One region of the Streptomyces sp. NPDC090032 genome, then DNA from elsewhere that is predicted to be linked to it. Evidence: predicted binding sites of a transcription regulator. Region 1 holds the regulator's gene; the other holds the start of a gene.

Region 1 (10,142 bases):
TCGTCATCGAGGTCGCCGACCACCACCCCGCCCGCGCCGTCCGCAGCGACCGCACCGACCTGGGACCCGACACCCCCGAGTGCGGGCGCGGCCTGCGCCTCGTGGCCTCCCTCTCCGATGCCTGGGGCATCACCTACCAGCCCGGCACCAAGACCGTCTGGGCCCGCCTCCCCGTCGACGACGCCGACCTGCGCGGCGGCGACCTCGAGGCGTATCCCGGTGCAAGAACCTTTCAGCGCGGGCTGCGCGCCGCCGACCTGCCGGGTCCCGCGCCGCGCCGCTTCCCGCACGACCAGGACTGGGTCAACCGCGGCGCCCTCTCCTTCCTCGCCGAGGCCTCCGACCTGCTCGCCGGACAGCTCGACGAGGACCAGGTCGCCTCACTCGCCGGACAGATGCTCGTGCCGCGCCTCGCCGACTGGTGCGCGGTCTGGCTCGACGACGAGGACGGCAGACCGGACCGGGGCAGCGCCGACCGCGCGGGCCGCGGCACCGGCGCCCTCGCCACGCCCCGCCTCGCCCGCGTCTGGCACACCAGCGAGAACCGTATGGAGGAGCTCCGCAAGATCCTGGAGAAGGACCCGCCCCAGCCCACCGACGCGGCGCGCAGCGCGGCCGTCCCCGTGCCGTGGCCCTTCGAGTCCCTCGGCGGCGACCCGGCCGGCGCCGCGCTCGCCTACCGCCTCAGCGCGGGCGGCCGCGCCGTCGGCACCCTGCTCATCGGACGGGCGGGCCTGACGCGCTTCCCCGACGAGGTCACCGGCCTCGTCGAGGACTTCGCCCGCCGGGTCGCCCTCGCCGTCAGCGCCGCCCGCCGCTACACCCGGCAGGCGACCATCAGCCGCATCCTCCAGCGCGGCCTGCTGCCCTCCGCCGTCGCGCAGATCCCCGGCATCGAGTCCGCGCTCGTCTACGAGCCGCGGGACGCGGGCGGCCCCGGCGGCGACTTCTACGACGTGTTCCCCGCCGGTGACGGCCGCTGGTGCTTCGCGCTCGGGGACGTGCAGGGAAAGGGTCCGGAGGCGGCCGTCGTCATCGGCCTCGCCCGGCCCTGGCTGCGGCTGCTCGCCCGCGAGGGATACCAGGTCGCCGAGGTCCTCGACCGGCTCAACCGGCTCCTCCTCGACGACGCCACGGAGGCGGCCGACGCGGCGGCCCGCGCGCTCGCCGCCGCGGGCGGCCAGGGGCTCACCCCCGAGGGCGCACCGCGCTTCCTCTCCCTCCTCTACGGGGAGCTGGTGCCCACCGAGGACGGGATGCGCTGCACCCTGGCCTCCGCCGGACACCCGCTGCCGCTCCTGCTGCGGCCGGACGGCCTGGTCGCGTCCGCCGCCGAGCCCCAGGTGCTCCTCGGGGTCGTCGACGACCCCGGCTACACCAGCGAGAGCCTCGTACTCCACGACGGCGACACCCTGCTGTGCGTCACGGACGGGGTGACGGAGCGCCGGGACGGGCACCGCCAGTTCGACGACGGCGACGGCCTCTCCCACGCCCTCGCCGGCTGCCAGGGCCTCACGGCGCCGCTGCTCGCCGAGCGGATCAGACGTCTGGTCCACGAGTTCTCCGAAAGCCCGCCGGACGACGACCTCGCACTCCTGGTCCTCCAGGCCGGCTGAGCCCCCGGGCAGGACGGGCCGAGCCCCCTTGGGCGACGGCCGACGGGGCGACCTCGCGGCTGCGGGACAATAGGTCCATGCCTTCCGCACTCCCTGACGGTGAGCCCGTCCCCGACGACGGCGCGCTGCCCGCCTCCGCCCTGGCCGGGGCGGCGGACCGGCCCCTCGGGTTCTATCTGCACGTCCCGTACTGCGCCACGCGCTGCGGCTACTGCGACTTCAACACGTACACCGCGACCGAGCTGCGCGGCTCCGGCGGTGTCCTCGCCTCCCGCGACAACTACGCGGACACCCTCGTCGACGAGGTGCGCCTCGCCCGCAAGGTCCTCGGCGACGACCCGCGCCAGGTGCGGACCGTCTTCGTCGGCGGCGGCACCCCGACGCTGCTCGCGGCCGACGACCTCGTACGGATGCTCGGGGCGATCCGCGACGAGTTCGGGCTCGCGCCCGACGCCGAGGTGACGACGGAGGCCAACCCCGAGTCCGTCGGCCCCGCCTACCTGGAGACCCTGCGCGAAGGCGGCTTCAACCGGATCTCCTTCGGCATGCAGAGCGCCAGGCAGCACGTGCTGAAGATCCTCGACCGCACCCACACCCCCGGTCGCCCCGAGGCCTGCGTCGCCGAGGCGCGCGCCGCGGGCTTCGACCACGTCAACCTCGACCTGATCTACGGCACCCCCGGCGAGAGCGACGACGACTGGCGGGCCTCGCTGGAGGCGGCCGTCGGCGCCGGGCCCGACCACGTGTCGGCGTACGCGCTGATCGTCGAGGAGGGCACCCAGCTGGCCCGGCGCATCCGCCGCGGCGAGGTCCCGATGACGGACGACGACGTCCACGCGGACCGCTACCTGATCGCGGACGAGGTCCTCGGCGGGGCGGGCTTCGACTGGTACGAGGTGTCGAACTGGGCCACCACCGACGCCGGTCGCTGCCTGCACAACGAGCTCTACTGGCGCGGCGCCGACTGGTGGGGCGCGGGCCCCGGCGCGCACAGCCACGTCGGCGGGGTGCGCTGGTGGAACGTGAAACACCCGGGCGCCTACGCCGGACGCCTCGCGGAGGGGCGCTCGCCCGGCGCCGGTCGCGAGCTCCTGACGGAGGAGGACCGGCGCGTCGAGCGGATCCTGCTGGAGCTGCGGCTCCTGGAGGGCTGCCCGCTGTCGCTCCTGAAGCCCGCGGGCCGCGCCGCCGCCGGCCGCGCCCTGTCCGACGGCCTGCTCGAAGCGGCCCCGTACGAGTCCGGGCGCGCCGTCCTCACCCTGCGCGGCCGCCTCCTCGCCGACGCGGTCGTCCGCGACCTCGTCGACTGAGGGGGCCAACGGTCACTGGCGGATGTCCGCGGGCAGTGTCACGAAATCGATCAACTCCTCGACCCTGCCCAGGAGTTCGGGCTCCAGATCGCGGTAGCTGTGCACCCGCGACAGGATGTGCTGCCAGGCCGCGCCGGTGTTCTCCGGCCAGCCGAGCGCCTGGCACACGCCCGTCTTCCAGTCCTGGCCGCGCGGCACCCGGGGCCACGCGGCGATGCCCACGGACGACGGCTTCACGGCCTCCCACACGTCGATGTAGGGGTGGCCGACGACCAGCGCGTGCTCGCCGGTGACCTGCGCCGCGATCCGTGACTCCTTCGAGCCGGGCACCAGGTGGTCGACGAGGACGCCGAGCCGCGCGTCGGGCCCCGGAGCGAACTCGGTGACGATCGCGGGCAGGTCGTCGACGCCCTCCAGGTACTCCACGACCACGCCCTCGATGCGCAGGTCGTCGCCCCAGACCCGCTCCACGAGCTCCGCGTCGTGCCGGCCCTCCACGTAGATGCGCCCGGCCCGCGCGACCCGCGCCCGCGCCCCGGGGACCGCGACGGACCCGGAGGCCGTGCGCGCGGGACGTACGGGCGCCGCGGCCACGGGACGTACGAGGGTGACGACCCGGCCTTCGAGCAGGAAGCCGCGCGGGTCCATGGGGAACACCCGGTGCTTGCCGAAGCGGTCCTCCAGGGTCACCGTCGGGCCCTGGGCCGTCTTCTCGCAGCGGACGACCGCCCCGCAGAACCCGGTCGTGACCTCCTCGACCACGAGGTCCACGTCCGCCGCCACCTCGGGCGCGGCCTGCTGCTTCTTCCAGGGCGGGGTGAAGTCGGGGGAGTACTGGCGCATGGACCAGACGATAGGAGTACGAACTGCCGTGCGGTTACGACACGCCGAAACGAGCCGCCAGCGCGGCACGCTGCGCACGGACAAACTCCGCATTCACCACGGCTCCGTGCCCAGGGACGTACACGGCATCTTCACCGCCCAGTTCCAGCAGCCGGTCGAGGGCGGCCGGCCAGCGGCTAGGCACCGCGTCGCGGCCCGCCTGCGGTTCACCCGACTCCTCGACCAGGTCACCGCAGAAGACGATCTCGGGCGTGCCCGGCACCAGGACGGCCAGGTCGTGCCCGCTGTGCCCCGGGCCCACGTTCGCCAGCAGCACCTGGAGCCCGCCGCCCAGATCGAGCGTCCACTCCCCGCACACCCGGTGGTGCGGCACGACGAGCACGTCCACCGCCTCGGCCGCCTCGTCGTGCGGCAGGCCGTGGGCGATCGCGGACGCCCGCAGTTCGTCGCGGTCCCGCGTGAACACGGCGTCGATGCCCGCGGCTCCGTACACCTCGACCCCGGCGAACGCCGCCGTGCCGAGAACATGGTCGAAATGGGGGTGCGTCAGAGCGATATGCGTCACGCGCGCGTGCGGGCCGATGAGGCGCCGGGTGTCCGCCCGCAGCGCCGCGCCCTCACGAAGTGATGAACCCGTGTCGACGAGCAACGCCGCCCCGTCGCCCACCACAAGGCCGGTCGTGCAGTCCCAGCCCGGCAGCCGGATCCGGCCCGCCCGGGCGGACAGCTCCTCCCAGCCCACCGCATTCCAGTCCAGGTCGTCCATGGGTCCGACGCTAGCGCCCTTGCCGGGCCCGTACCCACCGGCCGTACACTGACCCGGAGACTATTGGCACTCGGCCGCACCGAGTGCCAGCCGCGGACGACACAGCTGGAGGTGTGCGCGAATGCTCAGTGAACGCAGGCTCGAAGTGCTGCGCGCCATCGTCCAGGACTACGTGGGGACCGAGGAGCCGGTCGGCTCCAAGGCGCTCACCGAGCGGCACAGCCTCGGCGTCTCACCGGCGACGGTGCGCAACGACATGGCGGCGCTGGAGGAGGAGGGGTTCATCGCCCAGCCTCACACGAGTGCCGGGCGGATCCCGACCGACAAGGGCTACCGCCTGTTCGTGGACAAGCTGACGGCGGTCAAGCCGATGACGGGGCCCGAGCGCCGCGCCATCCAGAACTTCCTCGACGGCGCCGTCGACCTCGACGACGTCGTCGGCCGGACCGTGCGGCTGCTCGCGCAGCTGACGCGGCAGGTCGCCGTGGTGCAGTACCCGTCCCTGACGCGGTCCACCGTGCGCCACGTGGAGCTGCTCTCGCTCGCCGCCGCCCGTGTGATGCTCGTACTGATCACGGACACGGGGCGCGTCGAGCAGCGGATGATCGACTGCCCGGCGCCGTTCGGCGAGACCTCGCTCGCGGATCTGCGGGCCCGGCTCAACAGCAGGGTCGCGGGACGCCGCTTCGCGGACGTGCCGCAGCTGGTGCAGGACCTGCCGGAGTCCTTCGACACGGAGGACCGCGGCACGGTCGCGACGGTGCTCTCCACCTTGCTGGAGACGCTCGTCGAGGAGACCGAGGAGCGGCTGATGATCGGCGGCACCGCCAATCTCACCCGCTTCGGACATGACTTTCCCCTCACCATCCGGCCCGTGCTGGAGGCACTCGAGGAGCAGGTCGTGCTCCTCAAGCTCCTTGGTGAGGTGGGCGATTCGGGCATGGCCGTACGCATCGGTCACGAGAACGCCCATGAGGGACTCAACTCCACGTCCGTGGTGTCGGTGGGCTACGGTTCGGGCGGCGAGGCAGTAGCCAAGCTCGGCGTGGTCGGACCGACCCGCATGGACTATCCGGGAACGATGGGAGCAGTACGCGCAGTGGCACGTTACGTCGGACAGATCCTGGCGGAGTCGTAAGTGGCCACGGACTACTACGCCGTACTCGGCGTGCGCCGCGACGCCTCCCAGGACGAGATCAAGAAGGCCTTCCGCAGGCTGGCCCGTGAGCTTCACCCGGATGTGAATCCGGACCCGAAGACACAGGAGCGGTTCAAGGAGATCAACGCCGCCTACGAGGTGTTGTCGGACCCGCAGAAGAAGCAGGTCTACGACCTCGGCGGCGACCCCCTCTCGCAGGCGGGCGGAGGCGGGGCCGGCGGTTTCGGCGCCGGTGGCTTCGGGAACTTCTCCGACATCATGGACGCGTTCTTCGGAACGGCGTCCCAGCGTGGTCCCCGGTCGCGCACGCGCCGCGGCCAGGACGCCATGATCCGGCTCGAGATCGAGCTGGACGAGGCCGCCTTCGGGACCACCAAGGACATCCAGGTCGACACGGCCATCGTCTGTACGACCTGCAGCGGCGAGGGTGCCGCACCGGGGACGTCCGCGCAGACCTGTGACATGTGCCGCGGTCGCGGCGAGGTGTCCCAGGTCACGCGGTCCTTCCTCGGCCAGGTCATGACGTCGCGGCCGTGCCCGCAGTGCCAGGGCTTCGGCACCGTCGTGCCGACGCCGTGCCCGGAGTGCGCCGGTGACGGCCGCATCCGCTCGCGGCGCACGCTCACGGTGAAGATCCCGGCCGGTGTCGACAACGGCACGCGGATCCAGCTCGCGGGTGAGGGCGAGGTCGGCCCCGGCGGCGGCCCCGCCGGTGACCTGTACGTCGAGATCCACGAGCTGCCGCACCCGGTCTTCCAGCGGCGCGGCGACGATCTGCACTGCACCGTCACCATCCCGATGACGGCCGCGGCGCTCGGCACGAAGGTGCCGCTGGAGACACTCGACGGCCTGGAGGAGATCGACATCCGGCCGGGCACGCAGTCCGGCCAGTCGGTCCCGCTGCACGGGCGGGGCATCACGCACCTGCGCGGCGGCGGCCGCGGCGACCTCATCGTGCACGTCGAGGTCCTGACGCCGACCAAGCTGGACCCGGAGCAGGAGCGGGTGCTGCGCGAGCTGTCGAAGCTGCGCGGCGAGGAACGGCCCACGGGGCAGTTCCAGCCGGGGCAGCAAGGGCTGTTCTCGCGGTTGAAGGATGCGTTCAACGGGCGCTGATGGGCGCGGCCGGGGGTCCGGGGGTTGCCCCCGGGCAGGCGCAGTCAGCCGGGGCAGCAAGGGCTGTTCTCGCGGTCGAAGGACGCGTTCAACGGCCGGTAGGCGGATTGCCTTCAGCGGCCGGCAGGCGGATTCGGACTTGTCCGGGGGACGTGGCACGATGCGGTCATGTCCCCCACGCTGACCGATCTCTGTCACTATCCGATCGTGCAGGCACCCATGGCGGGCGGTGCCTCCTGTCCGCAGCTCGCCGCCGCCGTGTCGGAGGCCGGCGGGCTCGGATTCCTCGCCGCCGGGTACAAGACCGCCGACGGGATGTACCAGGAGATCAAGCAGGTACGGGGGCTGACCAACCAGCCGTTCGGCGTCAATCTCTTCATGCCGCAGCCCGAGTACGCGGACCCCGCGGCCGTCGCCGTCTACGCCAGCCAGCTCGCCGGTGAGGCCGCCTGGTACGAGACACAGCTCGGGGACCCGGACAGCGGGCGCGACGACGGCTTCGACGCGAAGCTCGCGATCCTCCTCGACGACCCGGTACCGGTCGTCACCTTCACGTTCGGCTGCCCGAGCCGCGAGGTCCTCGACTCCCTCGCCCGCGCCGGCACCCTCACCGCCGTCACCGTGACCACCCCGGAGGAGGCCCAGGCCGCCCAGCAGGCCGGCGCCGACGCCGTGTGCGTCCAGGGCATCGAGGCGGGCGGCCACCAGGGCACCCACCGGGACAACCCGGAGGCCGACGGCTCCGGCATCGGACTCATCGCGCTGATCGCCCAGGTCCGCGAGGCCGTACAGCTCCCGATCATCGCCACCGGTGGCCTCATGCGCGGCGGGCAGCTCGCCGCCGTGCTCGCCGCGGGCGCCGACGCCGGACAGTTCGGCACGGCCTTCCTGGTCTGCCCCGAGTCCGGCGCCAACGTCCTGCACAAGCAGGCCATGACCAACCCGCTGTTCGTGCGGACCGAGCTGACCCGGGCCTTCTCCGGGCGCCCGGCGCGCGGCCTCGTGAACCGGTTCATGCACGAGCACGGCCCGTACGCCCCCGCCGCCTACCCCCAGATCCACCACATGACGTCGACGCTGCGCAAGGCAGCCGCCAAGGCGGGGGACCCGCAGGGGATGGCGCTGTGGGCCGGGCAGGGCCACCGGCTCGCCCGTGAGCTGCCCGCCGGTCAGCTCGTCGAGGTGCTCGCGGCGGAACTCGCGCAGGCGAAGGACGCGTTGGGCGCGCAGGGTGCCGCATGACGGCGCCGGTGTTCGTCGTCGACGAGGTGCCCGCCGCCGGAACGTTCGTGCTCGACGGGCCCGAGGGACGGCACGCGGTCTCCGTGAAGCGGCTGCGCGCCGGTGAGGACGTCGTCCTGACCGACGGGCGCGGGCGCTGGACCGAGGCGGTCGTGGCGGCCGCCGAGGGCAAGGACCGGCTCGTCGTCACGGCGGGCCCCGCCCAGGAGGAGCCCGCGCAGGCGCCCAGGATCACCGTCGTCCAGGCCCTGCCCAAGGGCGACCGGGGCGAGCTCGCCGTCGAGACCATGACGGAGACCGGTGTCGACGCGGTCGTGCCGTGGCAGGCCGCCCGCTGCATCACGCAGTGGAAGGGCGACCGCGGGGCCAAGGCGCTCGCCAAGTGGCGGGCCACCGCGCGCGAGGCGGGCAAGCAGTCCCGCCGGGTGCGCTTCCCGGACGTCGCGGACGCCGCGACGACCAAACAGGTCGCGGCACTGCTCGCCGGGGCGGACTTCGCGGCCGTGCTGCACGAGGACCGCGACTGCGACAGCGGCGCCCTCGCGACCGCCGAGCTGCCCACGGCCGGGGACATCGTCCTCGTGGTCGGCCCGGAGGGCGGGGTCTCGCCCGACGAGCTCGCCGCGTTCGCCGAGGCGGGCGCGCGCCCGTACCGGCTCGGGCGTAGCGTTTTGCGTACATCGACCGCGGGGACCGCCGCGACGGCGCTGCTCCTCGGCCGCACCGGCCGCTGGTCCTGATCAGACCCCCAGGGGGACGTGTGGAACTCGCCCAGGTCAGACTCCTCGTCACCGACTTCCGTGCCTGTTACCACTTCTACGTGGACGTGCTCGGCCTCAAGCCGCAGTCGGGCGCGCAGGACGGCCCGTACGAGAAGTTCGGCCTCACGACGGGCTCCGCGGGCATCGGGCTCGAGGACCGGGCGATGATGGCGGAGATCATCGGCGATCTGAGTGACGCCCCGGACGGGCACCGCTCCCTCGTCGTGCTGCGGGTCGACGACCTGGACGAGTTCTGCGAGCAGATCGTCGCGCGCGGCGCCGAGATCCTCCACGGGCCCGCGCCGATGACCGACCGGATGCGGGTCGCCCACCTCAAGGACCCCGAGGACAACATCGTGGAGCTCCAGGAGTGGCTGCTGATGGGCGGCTGACCCTCCTCGCCTGCGGTGGCGTCGGGCGGCGGTCCGGGGCAAGTGACCAAACCCCCTGACCTGGCCGTGCGTGCGCGCCTAGGGTGATCAGGTGACACGGACAGCGCACTCTGGATATCTGCGGTTCCCGCACCTGCACGGCGAGTTGGCCGCCTTCACCGCCGAGGACGACGTCTGGGTCGCCCCCCTCGACGGCGGGCGCGCCTGGCGCGTCAGCGCCGACAACGTCCCCGTCAGCCACCCGCGGATCTCGCCCGACGGCACCACCGTCGCCTGGACGTCCACCCGCGACGGCGCCCCCGAGGTGCACATCGCGCCGGTCGACGGCGGGCCCTCCAAACGCCTTACGCACTGGGGCAGTTCGAGGACGACGGTGCGCGGCTGGACCCCCGACGGGCAGGTCCTCGCGCTCAGCACCCAGGGCCAGGCGTCCCTGCGCCGCAGCTGGGCGAGGGCTGTCCCCCTCGACGGCGGACCCGCGACCACGCTGCCGTACGGGCCCGTGGGCGACGTCGTGACCGGGCCGGGCGGGCAGGTCGTCCTGCTGTCCGCGCCGATGGGCCGCGAGGCCGCCTGGTGGAAGCGCTACCGGGGCGGCACGGCCGGGAAGCTGTGGATCGACCGGGCGGGCGACGGCGAGTTCGTCCGCCTCCACGACGGGCTCGACGGGAACATCGAGTACCCGATGTGGGTCGGCATTGAGGCCTCCCCTGCTCAAGCGGAGCCGAGAGCTCGGGGAAGGGTCGCCTTCCTGTCCGACCACGAAGGCGTCGGCGCCCTGTACTCGTCCCTCGCGGACGGCAGTTCACTGCGCCGGCACACCCCCCTCGACGGCTTCTACGCCCGGCACGCGTCGAGCGACGGCACCCGCGTCGTGTACGCGTCGGCCGGTGAGCTGTGGATCGTGGATTCCCTCGACGGCGAGGCCGGCGCGGAG
Region 2 (10,142 bases), on a different contig from region 1:
CGTGCAACTGATCGACTGCAAGACCAGCCGATTCGACGAGATGAACCAGCTCATGGACACATGGGCCGAGCAGACAAAGGGGAAGCGGACCGCGACGCACAACCTGATCGGAAAGGACCGGTCCGACGCGTCGCACTTCATCGAGATCGTGGAGTTCCCGTCGTACGAGGAGGCGATGCGGAACTCGAACCTTCCGGAGACCGACACGATCTTCCAGGAGATGGTCGCCCTCTGCGACGAGATGCCCACCTTCACCGATCTGGACGTGGTGCGGGACGAGCAGTTGTACGCGGGGAACGCACGCCGGTTCTTCGAGACGCTCGCCACCGAGGGTGAACTGCCCCCGCTCAACGACCTGCTCGCGGAGGACTATCACGACCACGATCCCGCCAACGTGACGGACACCATCGGTCTCGACGCGATGCGGCGAGAGATCGAGATGTACCGCCTCGGGTTCGACCTCGAATTCACCATCGACGACCAGATCACCGAAGGCGACCGGGTGTGCACGCGGTGGACCTTCAACGCCAACCACAACGGCGGCTTCATGGGAATCCCGGCGACGGGCAAACAGGTCACCATGACCGGCGCGACCATCTTCCGGTTCCAGGAGGACGGGAAGATCGTCGAGGGCTGGTGGCAGAACGACCGGCTGGGGCTGATGGCCCAGCTCGGCGCGCTCGATCAGCTCGAATCCTGACCGTACGGGCCCGGACCGGCGCCGCGAACGCCGAGGCCCGGCCCCGCGGCAAGCGCGGAACCGGGCCTCGTACGAACAGACGCCAGTGCGACCGGCGCTGCGCTGATCGCTCAGCGCACCAGTCACTCAGCGCACTGGTCGCTCAGCGCACTAGTGGGAGTGGCCGTGCCCGTGGCCGCCGGCCTCGGGCTCCTCCTCCGCCGGCTTCTCGACGACCAGGGTCTCGGTCGTGAGCAGCAGCGAAGCGATGGACGCGGCGTTCTCCAGGGCGGAGCGGGTGACCTTGACCGGGTCGATGACGCCGGCCTTGACCAGGTCGCCGTACTCACCGGTCGCAGCGTTGAAGCCCTGGCCCTTGTCGAGCTCGGCGACCTTCGAGGTGATGACGTAGCCCTCGAGGCCGGCGTTCTCGGCGATCCAGCGCAGCGGCTCGACGGCGGCGCGGCGGACGACCGCGACACCGGTGGCCTCGTCGCCGGTCTTGTCGAGGTTGCCCTCGAGGACCTTGACGGCGTGCACCAGAGCGGAGCCACCACCGGAGACGATGCCCTCCTCGACCGCGGCGCGGGTCGCGGAGATGGCGTCCTCCAGACGGTGCTTCTTCTCCTTGAGCTCCACCTCGGTGGCGGCGCCGACCTTGATCACGCACACGCCGCCGGCGAGCTTCGCGAGGCGCTCCTGGAGCTTCTCGCGGTCCCAGTCGGAGTCCGTGTTCTCGATCTCGGCCTTGATCTGGTTGACGCGGCCCGCGACGTCGGCGGAGTTGCCGCCACCGTCGACGATGACCGTGTCGTCCTTGGTGATCGTCACGCGACGAGCGGTGCCGAGCACCTCGAGACCGGCCTGGTCGAGCTTGAGGCCGACCTCCTCGGCGATGACGGTGGCACCGGTGAGGGTGGCCATGTCGCCGAGCATCGCCTTGCGGCGGTCACCGAAGCCGGGCGCCTTGACGGCGACGGCGTTGAACGTGCCGCGGATCTTGTTCACGACCAGGGTCGACAGGGCCTCGCCCTCGACGTCCTCGGCGATGATCAGGAGCGGCTTGGAGCCACCGGCCTGGATGACCTTCTCCAGCAGCGGCAGCATGTCCTGGATGGAGGAGATCTTGCCCTGGTTGATCAGGATGTACGGGTCCTCGAGCACGGCCTCCATGCGCTCCTGGTCCGTCACGAAGTACGGAGACAGGTAGCCCTTGTCGAAGGCCATGCCCTCGGTGAAGTCCAGCTCGAGCCCGAAGGTGTTGGACTCCTCGACGGTGATGACACCGTCCTTGCCGACCTTGTCCATCGCCTCGGCGATGAGCTCGCCGACCTGCGAGTCCTGGGCGGACAGACCGGCGACAGCGGCGATGTCGGCCTTGTCCTCGATCGGGCGGGCGGTCGCGAGGAGCTCCTCGGACACGGCCTTGACCGCGGCGTCGATGCCCTTCTTCAGGGCGGCCGGGGAAGCGCCGGCGGCGACGTTGCGCAGGCCTTCCTTGACCAGGGCCTGGGCGAGCACGGTGGCGGTGGTGGTGCCGTCACCCGCGATGTCGTTGGTCTTGGTCGCCACCTCCTTCACCAGCTGGGCGCCGAGGTTCTCGTACGGGTCGTCGATCTCGACCTCGCGGGCGATCGTGACACCGTCGTTGGTGATGGTGGGAGCGCCGAACTTCTTGTCGATGACGACGTTGCGGCCCTTGGGGCCGATCGTCACCTTGACCGTGTCGGCAAGCTTGTTGACGCCGCGCTCGAGGGCGCGACGGGCGTCCTCGTCGAACTTCAGGATCTTCGCCATGGAGCTGTTGGTCCTCTCGAACGAACTGCGCCCCCGACGCCCGGCATGCTGAGAAAAGTCGCAGCTGAGTAGCAGGGTGCCAGGGGCGCAGAACTAAAACAGTGGGTGAATTACTTCTCGACGATCGCGAGCACGTCGCGAGCCGAGAGGACGAGGTACTCCTCGCCGTTGTACTTCACCTCGGTGCCGCCGTACTTGCTGTACAGCACGATGTCGCCGGTCTGCACGTCGAGCGGCAGGCGCTCGCCGTTCTCGAAGCGGCCCGGGCCAACGGCGAGGACGACGCCCTCCTGGGGCTTCTCCTTCGCGGTGTCCGGGATGACCAGGCCAGAGGCGGTGGTCTGCTCAGCGTCGAGCGGCTGGACCACAATGCGGTCCTCGAGCGGCTTGATGGCAACCTTGGAGCTGGTGGTCGTCACGATCCGACCTCCCCCTTCGGAGATCACGGGGTTAACTGTCTGAGGTGGCGACCAGGTGGATCCGTCGTCGCGGGTGCCGGACCTGCCCGTCGCTATTGGCACTCTCCAGTGGGGAGTGCCAGGGCCGAGACTATGACTGCGATTAGCACTCGGTCAAGCGGAGTGCCAATTCAGTGAGGGCGAGTCCTCCGCACGGCCCCTCCGGCAGTTCCGCCGGTTCCGTCAAAGGCCCCTCCGGCAGAGTTCCGTCACAGGTAGTCCTCGAGCCTCCCCACCGTGAACCCCTGGGCCTGGATACGGCGCAGCAGTCGCGCCGTCATGTCGGTGAGCGCCGTTCCGTGCGGGTCGTCGCCGTCACGGAACTCGGCCCTGACGATGTCTCCGGGACGCGGCCGGTCCCCCGCCGCATCCGCGTCACGCAGGTGGTCGCTCCGCAACGTGACGTGCCACAGGACCACGGCGTCGACCCCGCAGGTGGCGGCCGCACGCAGGGTGTCCTGGTCGTAGTCGCCGAACGGCGGGCGCAACAGGCGGGGGCGGGTGCCGAAGCGGTCCTTCAGCCGGTCCTGCTGGCCGCAGATCTCGGCGTGCTGCTCGGCGTACGGAAGTGCGGGCAGGGAGTGGCGGTTGAGGGTCTGGTTCTGCACGCCCGCGCCGAGGGTCCGCAGCTTGCCGAAGGGGTCGCGGCCGGGGCCCGCGACACCGTCCGTGAGGAAGACGCTGACGGGCAGCCGCAGGTCGCGGACCATATCGGCGAAGTGCGGGTCGCGCTCCACGCCGTCGTCGAAGGTCAGGAAGACGACCCGGTCCTTGGTGCGGACGTGGTCCACGACGGGAGGGAGCGCGTACGGGCGCGGTCCCGCCCCGGCCGCGTGGCGTGCGGGGGGTCTCGGCGCCGGGGCGAGCGGGGCGGAGAGCCCCCAGCGGCGGTAGGCGTCCGGAGCGGGGCCGCCCTCAGAAGCGTGGTCCTTGAGAGGCGTGGCATGAGCCGGCGCCCTGCCCGCCGCCTTCCCTGACCCGGGCGCGCTCGCCGACTCGCTCGCACCCCAGGAACCACCCGGCGCACCCCAAGAACCACCGCGCGCGCCCCAAGATCCACTCCGCACGCCCCACGAACCACCCCCGACACTTCCGGCGTCCCCGGCACCCCCGGCGGCACCGGCGGCCACACCCTCGCCCGGCGTGGGCGCCGGTGCCGGGTGGTTCAGGTGGTTCAGGTGGTTCGGGTGGCGCGGGTGGCTCGAGTGGCTGACCTTCTCGGCCGCCTTCCTGCTGAGCCGCTCGATCGGGTCCACGGACCGGGCGCACCCGGTGAGCAGCGCGGGTGCGAGGACACCGGCGGCCAGGGCGGCGGCGAGCAGCCGCCGGGGCCCGGTGCGCACGGGGGCCCGTCGCGCCCGGCCGGACATCACAGGTAGTCCTCCAGCCTGGCCACCGCGTACCCCTTGTCGGTGACGTACTTCAAGAGCCGGCGGACCATGTCGGGCATGGTGCCCTTCCACTCGTCGGGGCCGCGGAAGTGGCTCAGGATGATGTCACCCGGGCGCAGGTCCTTGTCCTCCTCGCGCCACTCGAAGTGGTCGACGAACACCTCTTCGTTCCAGATCGGGGCGTACTTGATGCCGCAGGACCTGGCGGCGCGCAGCGTGTCCCGGTTGTAGTTGCCGTAGGGCGGACGGAAGGCCACGGGCTGCTGGCCGTACTGCTCCTGCATGGTGCGCTGCATGCCGCAGATCTCGCGCTGCTGCTCCTCGTAGGACAGGCCCGGCAGATACGGGTGCGTCAGCGTGTGGTTGTTCAGCGTGACGCCGCGCGACTGCATGTCCCTGAAGTAGCCGTAGTCGTCATTCACCAGGTAGTCGCTGAGGAAGGCGGTGTACGGGATCTTCAGGTCGCTCATCATCTCCAGGAACGCCGGGTCCTTCTCGGAACCGTCGTCGATGGTGAGGAACACGACCTTGTCCGTGGTCGGCACGGTCGTGAAGACGGGCGGCAGGCCCTCCTGGCCCTGGACCTCGAAGCCCTTGCGAGCCCTGATCACGGGCTTCCTGGCGGGCGCGGGCGGCGCGAGGAGCGGCGGCTCGGCCAGGCGCCACTTCTTGGCCATCGCGACCCGGGCGGCCTGGGTGGCGCGCAGGTTGCCCGAGTAGGAGTCGAGCGCGCGGGCGGGCGGAGCGTGGAGGGGCTGCGGACCGGGCGCCGGCTTGACCGCGTCGGCGCCTCCGGACGCGGCACCTCCGGCCACCGTGCACCCCGAGGCGACCGCGCAGGCGGCGAGTACGGCGAGGCCGGCCCGCGCGCGGCCGTGCCGGGCCCTCCGGCCCACCGTCCCCTTCGCGGCCCTTTTGTCGTTTTGTCGCACAAGTCGCATGGCGCCGGATCCTCGCAGCTCACCGCACCGATCAGGGCCCGACACCGCGGCCGGGCGCGCACCGTCCACCGACTGGCCCACAATGGGCCTGGTGAACGACCTCGCCTCCTTCAGCTCGCTGCTCTCCCCGGAGGGCCAGGCGCTTCTCGACGACGTACGGGACATCACCCCCGGGCAGGAGCTCGCCGTCGCCACCCGGCTGCGCCGCGGCCATCCGGCGGACCTCGTCTCGGCGGCCATCGCGCAGGCCAGGCTGCGCCAGCGCGCCGCGGCGAAGTTCGGCGAGGGGGACGCGCGCCGCATGTACTTCACCGCGAACGGCGTCGAGCAGGCGACCCGCACGAGCGTCGCCACCCACCGCGCCGAGGAGTTCGAAGCACTCGGGGTGCGCTCCGTCGCCGACCTGTGCTGTGGCATCGGCGGCGACGCGATCGCGCTGGCCCGCGCCGGGATCTCCGTACTCGCCGTCGACCGCGACCCCCTGACCTGCGAGGTCGCGCGGGCGAACGCGCGGGCCCTGGGCCTCGACGGGCTGATCGAGGTCCGCAAGGCCGATGTCACCGAGGTCGACACGGAGCCGTACGACGCGGTGTTCGTCGACCCTGCGCGCCGGGGCGGCGGCAGGGGAGGCGGCCGGATCTTCGACCCGGAGGCGTACTCCCCGCCCCTGTCCTGGGCGGTCGGCGCGGCGCTCGGCGCCCGGCACGCGGCCCTGAAGATCGCGCCCGGCATCCCCCACGAGGCGATCCCCGACGCGGCCGACGCCGAGTGGATCTCGGACGGCGGGGACGTGAAGGAGGCCGTGCTCTGGTTCGGCACCGAGCCGGGCCGCATGCGGGCGACACTGCTCCCGGGGCCGCGCGCACTCACCGGCCACGGCCTCCCCGACCCCGAAGTGCGGCCCGTGGGGCGGTACTTGTACGAGCCCGACGGCGCCGTCATCCGCGCCCACCTGGTCGCCGACGTGGCCGAGGAGGTCGGGGGCGGGCTGATCGACGAGATGATCGCCTACGTCACGTCCGACACGCTGCACGCGACGCCGTACGCCACCGCGTACGAGATCACGGACCAACTCCCCTTCAACGTAAAGAGATTGAAGGCGCTGCTGCGGGAGCGTGAGGTCGGGATCCTGACGGTGAAGAAGCGGGGGTCGGCGGTGGAGCCGGAGGAGTTGCGCCGCAAGGCCCTGCCCAAGCGGCACGGCCCGCACGCGGTGACGGTCTTCCTGACCCGCGTCGCGGGCGCCCCGACGATGCTCCTCGGCGCGCCCGCGCAACCGGTCACCGCCGCGGCCTCTCCCGAACCGAAGAACGAGAGGCCCTAGGGTCTTTCGTCCGGATCAGAGGGTCCCTGACCGCACGCCCCATCCGCAGCCCCATCCCTACTCCCCATCCGCATGCCTCAATCGCACGCCTCCGCCCGCGCCAGCAGCAGCTCCCGCTCCCGTTCGTTGCGGGTCAGCGAAGCGGCCCGCTCGAACTCGGCCCGCGCCTCCTCGCGCCGCCCGAGCCGCTCAAGGAGGTCTCCGCGCACGCTCGGCAGCAAGTGGTAGTCGCGCAGCGCCGGTTCAGCGGCCAGGGCGTCGACCAGGGCGAGGCCGGCCGCGGGACCCTCGGCCATGGACACGGCCACCGCCCGGTTCAGCTCCACGACGGGAGACGGCGCACGTGCGGCGAGCAGCCCGTACAGAGTGGCGATCCCCGCCCAGTTCGTCTCCGCGTACGTGTGGGCGTGCGCGTGGCTGGCGGCGATCGCGGCCTGGAGGGCGTACGGGCCGGGGCCGCCCCCCGTGGACACCGCGTCCGCCCGGCCGAGCGCCGCGAACCCGCGCCGGATCAGGAGCTGGTTCCAGCGCGTACGGTCCTGGTCCTTGAGCAGAACGGGCTGGCCCGACGGGCCGGTACGGGCGGCCGAGCGCGAGGCCTGGAGCTCCAACAGGGCTGCCAGGCCGTGCACTTCGGGCTCCTTCGGCATCAGGCCGGCCAGCAGCCGGGCGAGCCGCAGCGCGTCCTCGCACAGGCCGGGGCGCAGATAGTCGTCGCCCGCCGTGGCCGCGTACCCCTCGTTGAAGATGAGGTAGATGACCTCGAGGACGGAGCCGAGGCGGGCCGCCCGGTCGGGTCCGTAGGGCACTTCGAAGGCGACGTTCTTCGTGGCGAGGGTGCGTTTCGCGCGCACGATGCGCTGGGCGACCGTCGCCTCGGGGGCCAGCACGGCACGGGCGATCTCGGCGGTGGTCAGGCCGCCGAGCAGCCGCAGCGTGAGCGCGACCCGGGCCTCGGCGGACAGGACCGGGTGACAGGCCGTGAAGACGAGACGGAGCAGGTCGTCGTCGATGTCGTCCGGATCCGCGGGCTCGTCCAGGTGGGGCGGCATGGCCTCCAGGTCGCGGCCGACCTCCGCCAGCTTGCGCGCGTACCGCTCCTTGCGGCGCACGAGGTCGATCGCCCGGTGCTTGGCGGTGGCCATGAGCCAGGCCCCGGGGTTGTCGGGGATCCCCTCGTCCGGCCACTGCTCCAGGGCGGCGACGAGCGCGTCCTGCGCGAGTTCCTCCGCTATGCCCACGTCCCGCACGATGCGCGTGACACCGGCGATGATGCGGGGCGCCTCCAGACGGAAGACGGTCTCGATGGCGTGGGCCGCTTCGGCAGTACGTTCTGCTGTCACGGCCCACCATCAGACACCCGCGGCCGTACGGCGGCCAAGAGCCTTTCCGGCGTGGCTCCGGCGCGGGTCAGCCCTCAGCTCTCAGCCCTCAGCGATCTCCCGGATCTCGGAGGTGACCGTCCAGTGCTCCTCGTGCACCTTCAGGAAGCGCTTGGTCCACTCCAGGATCTCGGCCCGGTCCTTGGCCTGGATGATCGCGTAGCCGCCGATGACCTCCTTGGACTCGGTGAACGGCCCGTCGGTGACGGTGATCTCGCCGTTCTCGTAGTGCACGCGGGTGCCCTCGGACGACGGGTGGAGGCCACCCGTGTCGAGCATCACGCCGGCCTTGGTCATCTCCTCGATCAGCTCGCCCATGCGCTGCATCAGGGCCTCGCTGGGGCCCTCGGCGGGGGCCTTGCTCTCGTCGATACGGACCAGCGTCATGTAGCGCGGCATGGTGACTCCTCGTTCGGTGCGGTCGGGGTCTTTCCCCGTTCTCGTCTACGCGTCGAACGGGGTCGGGGCGGATCGACACGCGCGCGGAAATTTCTTCGGGAAGTTTTCCGCCCCCTCCCCAGCACCCTCCCCAAGCGCCCCCAGCCCCTCCTCACCCGCCGCTTATCGCCCCCCTGTCACCATCACGCCCCATGCCCTTCGACCACAACGACCACTACCACCGGCTCCTCCTGCGCCACCTGCCGAAGGAAGGCCGCGAGGAGGGCCGCCGCGCCCTGGACATCGGCTGCGGCACCGGCCGCTTCGCGCGGCGCCTGGCGGCCCGTGGCTACGAGGTCGACGCGCTCGACCCCTCGGCCGAGGTCATCGCCGAAGCGAAGGCCATCGCTGAGGCGGAGGCCATCGGCAAGACGGAGCCCATCGGCGGCGGTCCGCGCTACCGCCGGGCGGACGTGACGGCGACGGATCTGCCCGAGGGGCACTACGACGTCATCACCTGCCTGGCGAGCCTGCACCACATGCCGTTCGCGACGGTCACACGGCTGCGCGCCGCCCTCGCTCCCGGCGGCGCGCTGCTCGTCCTCGGCTGCTACGCGGGCAGGACGCGCCGGGACCTCGTGGCCGTCCCCGCGAACGCGGCGGCCCGCGCCGTGGTCCACGTGAGCGACCGGCTGCGCGGCGCCGCACGGCCGCCCCTCCAGCCCCCCGTGCGCCGACCCGACATGTCACTCACCGACATCCGCACCGAGGCCGCCCGCCTCCTCCCCGGCAGCGAAGTCCGCCAACTTCTCTTCTGGCGCTACCTGTTGACGTACGACAACAGCGCCTGACGCGTCACCGCAGCGACGCCCACAGCTTTCCGGCCTCCGGCTCGTCGGCGACGACACGGTTGGGGTCGGACGGCGCCGGGAGCACCGGCATCATCACCGTCTTCACCCCGTCGGCCGACAGCCCCTTCAAGCTGCCCGCCAGGCCCTGGAGTTCGCCGAGCGAGTCGAGGCCGGTGTCCGTGGTGAGGCTTCCGGTGAGGGCGTCGGCGACCTGGTAGAGGCGGGCCGGGTTCGTCAGGAGATCACTCCCCGAGACCTCCTCCACCAGGGCCTTGACCAGCTGCTGCTGGAGTTTGATGCGGCCGAGGTCGCTGCCGTCGCCGACGCCGTGCCGGGTGCGGGCGAAGGCGAGGGCCTGCTTGCCGTCGAGGTGGTGGTGGCCCGCGTCGAGCTGGAGGTGGCTCAGGTCGTCGTCGATGTCCTCGGTCGTCGTGACGTCCACGCCGCCGAGCGCGTCCACGACCGAGGCGAAGCCGGAGAAGTCGATCTCCAGATAGTGGTCCATGCGGACACCGGTGAGCTTCTCCACCGTCTTCACGGCACAGACGGGACCGCCCACGGAGTACGCGCTGTTGAACATGGCGCCGTACGCGGCCTGCGTGCGTCCGCCGGACGGGGTCGGGCACGCGGGCCGCTCGACGAGGGTGTCGCGGGGAATGCTGACGACGGTCGCCGCCGAACGGTCCGCGTCGAGATGCACCACCATCGCGGTGTCGGAGCGGGCGCCTTCGCTGTGGCCGCCGCCGAGCGCGGAGTTCTTGCTGCCGCTGCGCGAATCCGAGCCGAGGACGAGGATGTTCAGCGCCCCGGCGGGCAGCGCGGTCGCCGAGGGCAGTGCGGTCGCCGAGGGCTCCGGCGTGGCCGGGTCCGGCTTCGGGGGCCGGTCGTCGCCGAGCGCGCTGTCGATGTCGACGCCCCGGATGTTGTGGTCGAGATGCCAG

The links. Region 1 encodes HrcA, which represses chaperone genes, less so after heat shock. Its sites were predicted from a motif close to TTNGCACTCNGNNNNNCNGAGTGCNAA; they were not measured.
Region 2: a site for HrcA is predicted at 3,038-3,064, ahead of groES (co-chaperone GroES). Genes of this name have one in related genera too.

What each region holds. Positions count from the first base shown of each region.
Region 1 covers NZ_JBIVFF010000004.1:583,453-593,594, forward strand. Annotated here, with positions in the region: gene ACIPWY_RS12510 (SpoIIE family protein phosphatase) at 1-1,616, shown strand, start outside; gene hemW (radical SAM family heme chaperone HemW) at 1,694-2,926, shown strand; gene ACIPWY_RS12520 (DUF3097 domain-containing protein) at 2,939-3,769, opposite strand; gene ACIPWY_RS12525 (MBL fold metallo-hydrolase) at 3,804-4,535, opposite strand; gene hrcA (heat-inducible transcriptional repressor HrcA) at 4,657-5,673, shown strand; gene dnaJ (molecular chaperone DnaJ) at 5,674-6,810, shown strand; gene ACIPWY_RS12540 (nitronate monooxygenase) at 6,979-8,052, shown strand; gene ACIPWY_RS12545 (16S rRNA (uracil(1498)-N(3))-methyltransferase) at 8,049-8,792, shown strand; gene ACIPWY_RS12550 (VOC family protein) at 8,813-9,205, shown strand; gene ACIPWY_RS12555 (S41 family peptidase) at 9,297-10,142, shown strand, end outside.
Region 2 covers NZ_JBIVFF010000012.1:196,490-206,631, forward strand. Annotated here, with positions in the region: gene ACIPWY_RS28705 (ester cyclase) at 1-700, shown strand, start outside; gene groL (chaperonin GroEL) at 851-2,476, opposite strand; gene groES (co-chaperone GroES) at 2,587-2,895, opposite strand; gene ACIPWY_RS28720 (polysaccharide deacetylase family protein) at 3,144-3,725, opposite strand; gene ACIPWY_RS28725 (polysaccharide deacetylase family protein) at 4,304-5,266, opposite strand; gene ACIPWY_RS28730 (methyltransferase domain-containing protein) at 5,358-6,590, shown strand; gene ACIPWY_RS28735 (DUF6596 domain-containing protein) at 6,668-7,933, opposite strand; gene ACIPWY_RS28740 (YciI family protein) at 8,015-8,371, opposite strand; gene ACIPWY_RS28745 (class I SAM-dependent methyltransferase) at 8,563-9,201, shown strand; gene ACIPWY_RS28750 (LCP family protein) at 9,206-10,142, opposite strand, start outside.